4 regions of the Dactylosporangium sp. CA-092794 genome follow, and region 2 is predicted to be linked to each of the others. Evidence: riboswitches for the same ligand, from Rfam matches in the RefSeq annotation. Region 2 holds a riboswitch; each other region holds the start of a gene.

Region 1 (2,181 bases), 5.8 Mb from region 2:
GGCACCGGGGCACCGGTCGGGGGCGTCACGTCCGCTGGCAGCCTGCACGGGCCGGATACTACCTGCGCCGATGCCCTTATCGGTCCGCCCCGCACCGGAGAAACGGTCCGGACCACACCCCGCGCACCACCGGACCGCCCCTGCCACCAGCCGGCGGTCTGCCGCACGTCAGCAATGGTGTGACCGAACTTCGTGGCCAGCGGCACAACCGCAGCGTGATCCCGGCGGGGAGCGGCGCGGACGTCGCGGATGTCGCACCCGCCGGTCGAAACCTCCGATCCGCGCGGGCGGGCCGGACGTATGTCTCCGTGATCATGCTGCCCGCGGTGACTCACACCGGGTTTGTCATGATCCCGGAGACTTGTGGTACACGGGTGTACATCAGCACTCCGTGATCATGAAAAACCCTTGGTGTCGACGCCGGGTTGCGCATGATCACGGAGACTTCCGGTGTAACTATTCAGGTCCTCCGAACGGAGGAGGGCGTGCTGGTCAAAGCCTTGCGCTGGCGCTAGTCGGACACTCCACAGTGGACGACAAACCTACTCAATGCGGGAGATAGCGGTTGGCCATCTCCCCGATTCGCGAATTCCGACCGCCGCGTAGGTGCAGGTCAGCGAGATGGGCGGGGTACCTGAATAGTTACCTTCCGGTCCCTGCGCCGCGCGGCAACCGACGGGCGGGACGCGATCGCCGGCCCGCCCGCCCCGACGTCGGCGGACGTGACCCGGCTTGACGCGGTGCGACCGTTTCGAGGAGAGTTGGGCTGCTGTAACGGCGACGTGTGGAGGAACCCGGTGCGATTCCGGGACGGTCCCGCCACTGTGACCGGGGAGTGAGCCTCCAACCGCGACGGCCACCGGGTGCGAGCCCGGGAAGGCTCGGGGGCGAGCGGCGATCCGGGAGCCAGGAGACTCTCCGGCGCCGGACCGAACCGTACCGACTTGGGGCGCGGACCCCGAGGGAGGACCCCGGCGTGATCCTGCTGCTGTCGACGTCCGACACCGACCTGCTCAGCGCCCGGGCCAGCGGCGCCGACTACCGGCTGGCCAACCCGTCCCGGACCGCGGTGGAGGACCTGCCCGGCCTGGCCGCCGAGGCGGACCTGGTGATCGTGCGGTTCCTCGGCGCATACCGCGACTGGGCCGACGGCCTGGACGCGCTGCTGGCCACCGGCCGGCCGGTGGTGATCCTCGGCGGCGAGCAGGCCCCCGACGCCGAGCTGATGAGCCACTCCACGGTGCCCGCCGGCCTCGCCGCGCAGGCCCATGCCTACCTGGCCTTCGGCGGCGCGGCCAACCTCGGCGAGCTGCACCGGTTCCTCTCCGACACGGTCCTGCTCACCGGCCACGGCTTCGGCCCGCCGGTGGAGACCCCGGTCTGGGGCGTGCTCGACCGTCCGGCGAGCAGCGAACCGACCCACCGCCCCACGGTCGCGGTCATCTACTACCGGGCGCACCATATGGCCGGAAACACCGCGTTCGTGAGCGGCCTTTGCGACGCCATCGAGGCGGAGGGCGCCCGCGCGCTGCCGGTCTTCGCCGCCTCGCTGCGCACCGCCCCGCCCGAGCTGCTCGAGACGCTGCGCGGCGCCGACGCGCTGGTGGTGACCGTGCTCGCGGCCGGCGGCACCCGGCCCGCCGACGCGCAGGCTGGCGGCGAGGACGACGCCTGGGACGTGGGTGCGCTCGCGGCGCTCGACGTGCCGATTCTGCAGGGGCTGTGCCTGACCGGCAGCCGCGAGTCGTGGGATGCCAACGACGACGGGCTGTCGCCGCTGGACACGGCGACCCAGGTGGCCATTCCCGAGTTCGACGGCCGGATCATCACCGTACCGTTCTCGTTCAAGGAGATCGACGAGGACGGCCTGACCGTCTACGTCGCCGACCCCGAGCGGGCGCGGCGGGTGGCCGGCGTCGCGGTCGCCCACGCCCGGCTGCGCGGCCTGCCCAACGCGCAGAAGCGGGTCGTGGTGATGCTCAGCGCGTATCCGACCAAGCACTCTCGCATCGGCAACGCGGTCGGCCTGGACACGCCGGCCAGCGTCGTGCGGCTGCTCGAGGCGATGCGCCGGCGGGGCTACGACCTGGGCGAGGGCTTCCCCACCGACGGCGACGCCCTGATGCACGAGCTGATCGCCGCGGGCGGCCAGGACGTCAACTGGCTGACCGAGGAGCAGCT
Region 2 (2,181 bases):
CGCCGCGTCGAACGCCTCGCCGTACAGGTCCGGCAGGTCGGGGGCGTCGGACGGGTCGATGAGCGACCAGTCGCCGTCGGCCTCGACCCGGCGCATGAACTCGTCCGGGATCCAGTTCGCCAGGTTCAGGTTGTGCGTGCGCCGGGACTCCTCGCCCGTGTTGTCCCGCAGCTCCAGGAACTCCTCGATGTCCGGGTGCCACGGCTCCAGATACACACAGGCCGCGCCCTTGCGCCGCCCGCCCTGGTTCACCGCTGCCACACCGGCGTCGAGGGTCTTGAGAAACGGCACGATCCCGTTCGACTTGCCGTTCGTGCCGCGGATCAGCGCTCCCCGCCCGCGCACCCGCGACCATGAGATCCCGATCCCGCCGGAGAACTTCGACAGCTTCGCCACCTGGTGGTACCGCTCGTAGATCGAGTCCAGCTCGTCGCGCGGCGAGTCGACCAGGAAACACGAGGACATCTGGGTGTGCCGGGTGCCCGAGTTGAACAGCGTCGGCGAACTCGGCAGGTACGCCAGGCACGACATCAGCCGGTAGAACCCGATCGCCTCGCCCGGCGTCTGCGACAGCCCGCAGGCGACCCGCAGCAGCCAGTACTGCGGCGTCTCCACGACCAGCCGCGTCACGGGGTGCCGCAGCAGGTAGCGGTCGGCGACGGTGCGCAGCCCGAAGTACTCGAAGCGCAGATCGGCGTCGGGGTCGACGGCGTCGTCGAGCTTGCGGGCGTTGCGGGCCACGAACGCGGCCGTGTCGTCGCCGATCAGGCCCTGCTGGTGGCCGTACCGGATGGACTGGCTGAAGCTGGCGACGCCCTGCCCGCGGACCTCCTTGTCCACGAACGCGGCGAGGAGGCGGGCGGCGAGGCGGGAGTACTGCGGCTCCTCCCCGATCAGCTCGGCCGCGGTCTGGATCGACAGCTTGTCCAGCTCGGCGGTGGTGGCGCCGTCGTAGAGGCCGCTGATCGTCTTGGTGGCCACCCGCAGCGGGTCGATCTCGTCGAGATCGCCGACCCACCGCTCGACCGCCTTGACGATCTTGTTCACGTCGACCGGCTCCAGGTCGCCGTTGCGTTTGCGGACCTGCATCGCGTGCCGGCGCTGCTCCGGTGCCCCCGTGCCGGGTGTGACCTGCTCGTGCGTGACCGTCATGTGTTTCCCCCTCCTCACCCGCTGACCGACGTCGGACGAGCGCGCAGGGGGACGCCACCAGGCGGCAACGCCCGGTCGATGGCGTCGGCCGTCCCGCGCGGCCTCCGACCACCGCACACCGGTTGGCGTGCGGTGCGCTGGCAGGTCTTCGGACTCGTGGGCATGACCATGGCTGGTCGCCTACCGGCCGTCGCTTCCCAGACCTCGCGGTCCAGTGCTTCGTTGACGGCTTTCGTTCCCACTCACCGCTGCGGGGCAGTCCCGGACTCACACCGGGTTCCCTGTTGCCACGGCCGCCCCCGGAGGGCCGGCCGAACCAGCTGCGGGCAACACCATATATGGGATTCACTGAGAATTGGAAACACCAGATGGTGTGTCGGCGTGTCGCCTGCATCGCATCACGCTGCGTGTCGCAATGGCTCCTCCGCCGTCGGCCGCGTTCGGCCCGTCACTGGCCGAGGCATGCGGCCCGCCGCCTCGAAAGGACAGGGCCACGGTTACGCGTTGGCCACCGCTACGCCGATCAGGATCAGCGCAACGGCTAGCAGCACGTCGCGGTTGCCCGGCGTCACCAGCCAGCGCAGCGCGCCGCCTGCGCGGCGCCAGCGGTCCTCGCTCACGTACCACGCCACGCCGGCCCGGCCCGCGTTCAGGACTCCGGCGATGAGGCAGAGCGCCATCGGCGGCCAGGCATACGGTCCGACGACGTCGGATTCCCGGCCCGCCACCGCGTCCTCGACCGCCATCGCGACGACGCCGAGACCCAGGCAGATGACCCCGGCGAACAGCCACGCCACCGCTCGAATCACGCTGCTGATGCCGAGGTCCCGGACGGTGTCGCCGGGGGCGCGGACCTTCGCCACCAGCTCGTCGGGTGAGTCGCCGGCGAACGCGGCCATGGGGCGGGCGAGCGCCCTCGTGATCCACGATCCGAGGTCGAACGCGCCCGCCCCGCCCAGCCGACGATCCACGGCTACCTTTGTACCGCCTTTGCCTTGCTACAGCCAGTGCTTCGAGTACGGCACCCGC
Region 3 (2,181 bases), 3.2 Mb from region 2:
CGATCATCGGCCAGCCGAAGGGCCCAGTCACCGGGAGCGGTAGCACGCGTCACGCTCTGCAGCATCGCACAATGCCGGATCGTTGAACAATCCGGCGCCCTGCCGACTCGCGCCCGGCGCCGGGGCACCCGAACTGCGGCTCACCGCGACCGGCGCCGCCGGCCTGCCGTCGGTTATGTGGCGCCCGGTCTGCGCGTCCCAGCAATCTGGGGCGGGCACGGTCGGCGATCACGTCCCGCCCGTCGGCCGCCGCGCGGTACAGGCGGCGACCGGAAGTCTCCGTGATCATGCGCATCGCGGCATCGACACCAACGGTTTTTCATGATCACGGAGCGCTGATGTACCCCCGTGTACCACAAGTCTCCGGGATCATGGCAAACCCGGTGTGCGGCCACCGCGGGCATCATGATCACGGAGACATACGTCCGGCCCGGCCGCGCGGATCGCAGGTTGCGCCCGGCGGGTGCGACATCCGCACCGGTCCGCCGCGCAGATCGCAGGTTGCGCCCGGCGGGTGCGACAACCGCACCGGTCCGGCGCGCCGGTCGGGGGCGACGCCGATGATCGCCGGTGCACCATCGGTGGCCACCGACGCCCGGCCGGCGACGGCCGCCCGACGTCAACCGGCACGACCAGCGCGCTGGCCTCCTACACCACGCCGGCGGACGTGACCCGGCCGGCTCGGCTAGAGTGTCGCCAGCGAACTGACGCGAGGTGCCCCGGCGACGGGGAGAATCTGGGAAGCCGGTGCGAGTCCGGCACGGGCCCGCCGCGGTGATCGGGGAGCCGCCGCCCACGTCCGACGCGGACAGCCACTGGCCGACCGGCCGGGAAGGCGGGCGGGCCGGCGTCGATCCGAGAGTCCGAAGACCGGCCTCGCGTACCGTGCGCCGCTCCGGCCGGGGCGGCCCGAGGCAGCGGGAGCCTGCCCGTCACCATGAGCAACGACCTGTACGACGTCATCCACCGGCGGCGCGACGTGCGCGCCCAGTTCACCGGTGCGCCGGTGCCCGACGCGGCGCTGGCACGGATCCTCTCCGCCGCGCACGCGGCGCCCAGCGTCGGGCTGTCCCAGCCGTGGGACTTCATCCTCGTTCGGGACCAAACGACCCGGCGGGCGTTCTTCGAGCACGTCCAGCGCGAGCGCGACACGTTCGCGGCGAGCCTCGATCCGGACGCGGCGCGGCGGTTCGCCCGGATCAAGATCGACGGGGTGCTGGAGTCCAGCCTTTCGGTCGTCGTCACCTACGACCCGCGGCGCGGCGGCCCGGCGGTGCTCGGCCGGCACGCGATCGCCGACGCCGGGCTCTATTCGGTCTGCCTGGCGATCCAGAACCTCTGGCTGGCGGCGACGGCCGAGGACCTCGGCATCGGCTGGGTCTCCTTCTACCGCGAGGCGTTCCTCCGCGACCTTTTGCACATCCCGGATACGGTACGTCCGGTCGCATGGCTCTGCCTGGGCCCGGTGACCCACCTCGAAACGGTCCCCGACCTGGAGCGGCACGGCTGGCGCCGGCGCACGCCGCTGGCCGAGGTGGTCCACCGCGACCGCTGGTAACGGCACGCCGCGGCCGTCAGGCAGGGCGGCGGAACGGCGTCGCGGCCGTCAGGCAGGGCGGCGGAACGGCGTCGCGCGGAGGCGGTGGTGCGCGCCGCCCATCGCCTCCGCGCCGCGCAGCAACGCCTTCGGGAACTTGGCGACGACCGTGTAGTTGGTGTCCACCACGTTGGCGACCGGCGTCAGCGCGGCCTGGGACACCAGCTGGTAGGCGTCCAATGTGGACTGGCCGGTGAGCTCGGCCACCCAGCGGACCATTTCGGTGTGCGCGATGCGGAAGGCGTCCTCGAGCGGCCGGGCCGAGCCGGTGGTCATGAGGTACGTGTCGTCCTCCAGCCGCGGCCACGGCGTCGGGACGCCCTTGAGCAGGTCGACCACCGCGACGGTGTCCATCGCGCACTCCACGGCCACGCCGCAGGTCTCCCCCTCGCCCTGCCGGGCGTGCCCGTCGCCGAGGCTGAACAGCGCGCCCTCGACGTTGACGCCCAGGTAGCACGTGGTGCCGGCGCGCATCTCGGGGGTGTCCATGTTGCCGCCCCAGCTGCCGGGGGTCAGCGACGAGCGCACCTCGCTCAGCGGCGGCGCGACGCCGACGGTGCCGTGCATCGGGTCCAGCGGCAGGT
Region 4 (2,181 bases), 5.7 Mb from region 2:
TACACCACGAGGCCGTTGCGGGTTCAACCAACCCGGGCTATTTGCCCGGGCGCCGCAGCTTGGCCCTCGCCTCGCGGACGGCGGCACGGTCGAGCTTCGCCATCCGCGCCGAGTACGACCGGCGCAGCTCCGGCAGGTCGACCTCGACGTAGGAGCGGTCGCCGGGCTCGTACCGCATCGGCAGGATGGACCCGACGACGTCCTGATCGCCGAGGTCGCGGTAGCGCACGACCCGGCTGACCGTCGCGCCGGCGCCGTCGGGGAAGCGCACCTCGAGCCGGAGACGGGCGTTGAGCGCGACCGGTCCGGCGGAGCCGTACCACGCGCGGGACTCCACGACGACCGCCTTGGCCCGCGCGCCGTCGCGCATGAGCCGGCGGTATCGCGGCAGCAGCCGCAGCACCCGGGGCCGGAAGAACACGGCTCGATGGTAGGGCCGCCCGGCAACGCTCTACAGTGCGGGCGTGAACCCGTATTTCGTCTGGGAGCCCTACGAGCCCGGCTCGGGCTGGCGGCCGTTCGCGCAGCTGCTGGAGCCGGACGTGGTGGCGGAGCGGGTCGGCGTGTCCCGGCAGGCATTGACCGCGATGTTCGGTCTTGCCGAGGCGGCGGTACCGGAGCGGGTGGTCGCCTCGGTGCTGTTCCTCGGCTGGGCCTCGCGCCTGGTCGCGCCGCCGCTGTCGGACGCGCTGGGCGGGCCGGTGCGCGGGGCCGGCCCGGCGGACCTGTGGTGGCGGCCGGTGCCCGGCGGGCCGCTGCCCGTCGCCGCCCGGGAGGTGCCGCCGCGGCCCGCCGCGGAGCTGTTCGACGTGGCGATCCTGGGCCTGGTCGCGCCGCTGGCGGAGGTGTTCGGCGCCCGGTTCCGGCTCTCGCCGCACGTGCTGTGGGGCAACGTGGCGTCGGCCCTGGGCGGGGCGGCCGGCCAGCTGGGCGCGGACGCCTGGCCGATCGTGGCGGGCCTGCTGACCCGGCCGCCGCTGGCCGGCATGGCGACCGTCGAGGGGCAGGCCCTGCGCCGGCACAACTGCTGCCTCTACTACCGCATCCCCGGCGCCGGCACCTGCGGCGACTGTGTGCTGCGCAGGGCGCCGGGGCCGGCGGACGGCTGACCGGGAGGGTCAGTGGCAGGGGAAGCCGAGGAAGTGGCGGCCGTCGTGGACGAACTCGTGCACGTGCGCGTCGTTGCCGAAGATCGACACGGCGCCCTGGTCGATGCCGATGAAGTAGTAGACCAGCAGGGCGAGCAGCGCGGTGCCGCCGAGCCAGAACAGCGAGCGGGAGATGGGCAGGACCAGCGGCGTGGTGGTCGCCTGGGGCGCCTCGGCGCCGGACATGGAGCTCATCGGTGGGCCTCCTTCAGGGATCGTGCGTCCCTCGCGTGGATGGGGCATCGTGACGGGGGAGTGACCTGACTCGCCGCGGGAGCGGCTCACAGTGGCGCGACCGTGCTGGACTTGCACCAGCTTCCCTCACACCGTCACACGTCAGACACTAGGAGTGCGGCACTCCTTACGTCAATCGGGCCGGCACCCGAAGGCACCGGCCCGTGCTCGCTCAGGCGTGCACGCCGGGCGGGATGACGCCGTAGATCAGCGCGGTCGAGCCCGATCCACGCTTGTTGATGAAACCGCCGCAGAGCACCGATCCGCCGGTGGTCGGGAAGGCCGCCAGCCCGGCGAGGATCTCCAGGCTGATCCGGTGCCGTTGGTAGATCAGCAGCGAGGCGAGGAAGTTCGGGTCGGTGCCCAGGTCCGGGCCGAACGTGTCGATGCCGGTGCCGCCGTTGCGCCCGATGCGGCCGGTGTCGATGAACCACTGGATCGTCTCGGGCGCGAAGCCGGGCTGGTGCAGCACGCCGTCGCTGTCGAAGTTCGGGAAGGCCGGGGTGCCCCACTTGTACTCCCAGCCGGTCCACATGATGATCATGGTCTCGTTCGGGATCCGGCCGTGCCGCTGCTCCCACTGCTTCACGTCGTTCACGGTCAGCGCGTAGTCGGCGTTGTGCGCGCACTTGTCCCGCACGTCGATCTTGACCGCCGGCAGGAACAGGTCCTCGGGGTCGAGGTCGTCGGCGAGGGGCTCGCCCGCGTTGAAGTGGCCCGGGGCGCCCCAGTGCGTGCCGGTCGCCTCGCCCTCGCGGACGTACTGTAAGTAGTACCCCTCGTTCGGGATGGTGGCGAT

The links. Region 2 has a riboswitch for cobalamin ahead of ACQPXD_RS13050 (ribonucleoside-diphosphate reductase subunit alpha). Riboswitches for the same ligand answer to the same signal wherever they lie in the genome.
Region 1: another riboswitch for cobalamin. It lies ahead of cobN (cobaltochelatase subunit CobN); the one in region 2 lies ahead of ACQPXD_RS13050 (ribonucleoside-diphosphate reductase subunit alpha).
Region 3: another riboswitch for cobalamin. It lies ahead of bluB (5,6-dimethylbenzimidazole synthase); the one in region 2 lies ahead of ACQPXD_RS13050 (ribonucleoside-diphosphate reductase subunit alpha).
Region 4: another riboswitch for cobalamin. It lies ahead of ACQPXD_RS44365 (CbtB domain-containing protein); the one in region 2 lies ahead of ACQPXD_RS13050 (ribonucleoside-diphosphate reductase subunit alpha).

The regions. Positions count from the first base shown of each region.
Region 1 is NZ_CP192044.1:8,777,622-8,779,802, reverse strand. It holds gene ACQPXD_RS37725 (precorrin-3B synthase) at 1-48, opposite strand, end outside; cobalamin riboswitch at 746-937, shown strand; gene cobN (cobaltochelatase subunit CobN) at 977-2,181, shown strand, end outside.
Region 2 is NZ_CP192044.1:3,009,029-3,011,209, reverse strand. It holds gene ACQPXD_RS13050 (ribonucleoside-diphosphate reductase subunit alpha) at 1-1,152, opposite strand, end outside; cobalamin riboswitch at 1,275-1,488, opposite strand; gene ACQPXD_RS13045 (hypothetical protein) at 1,650-2,123, opposite strand; gene ACQPXD_RS13040 (LamG-like jellyroll fold domain-containing protein) at 2,151-2,181, opposite strand, start outside.
Region 3 is NZ_CP192044.1:6,227,466-6,229,646, reverse strand. It holds gene ACQPXD_RS26275 (GntR family transcriptional regulator) at 1-53, opposite strand, end outside; cobalamin riboswitch at 701-887, shown strand; gene bluB (5,6-dimethylbenzimidazole synthase) at 938-1,558, shown strand; gene ACQPXD_RS26265 (acetamidase/formamidase family protein) at 1,607-2,181, opposite strand, start outside.
Region 4 is NZ_CP192044.1:10,324,987-10,327,167, reverse strand. It holds gene ACQPXD_RS44375 (hypothetical protein) at 38-421, opposite strand; gene ACQPXD_RS44370 ((2Fe-2S)-binding protein) at 465-1,109, shown strand; gene ACQPXD_RS44365 (CbtB domain-containing protein) at 1,119-1,343, opposite strand; adenosylcobalamin (AdoCbl) riboswitch at 1,393-1,481, opposite strand; gene ACQPXD_RS44360 (cyclase family protein) at 1,555-2,181, opposite strand, start outside.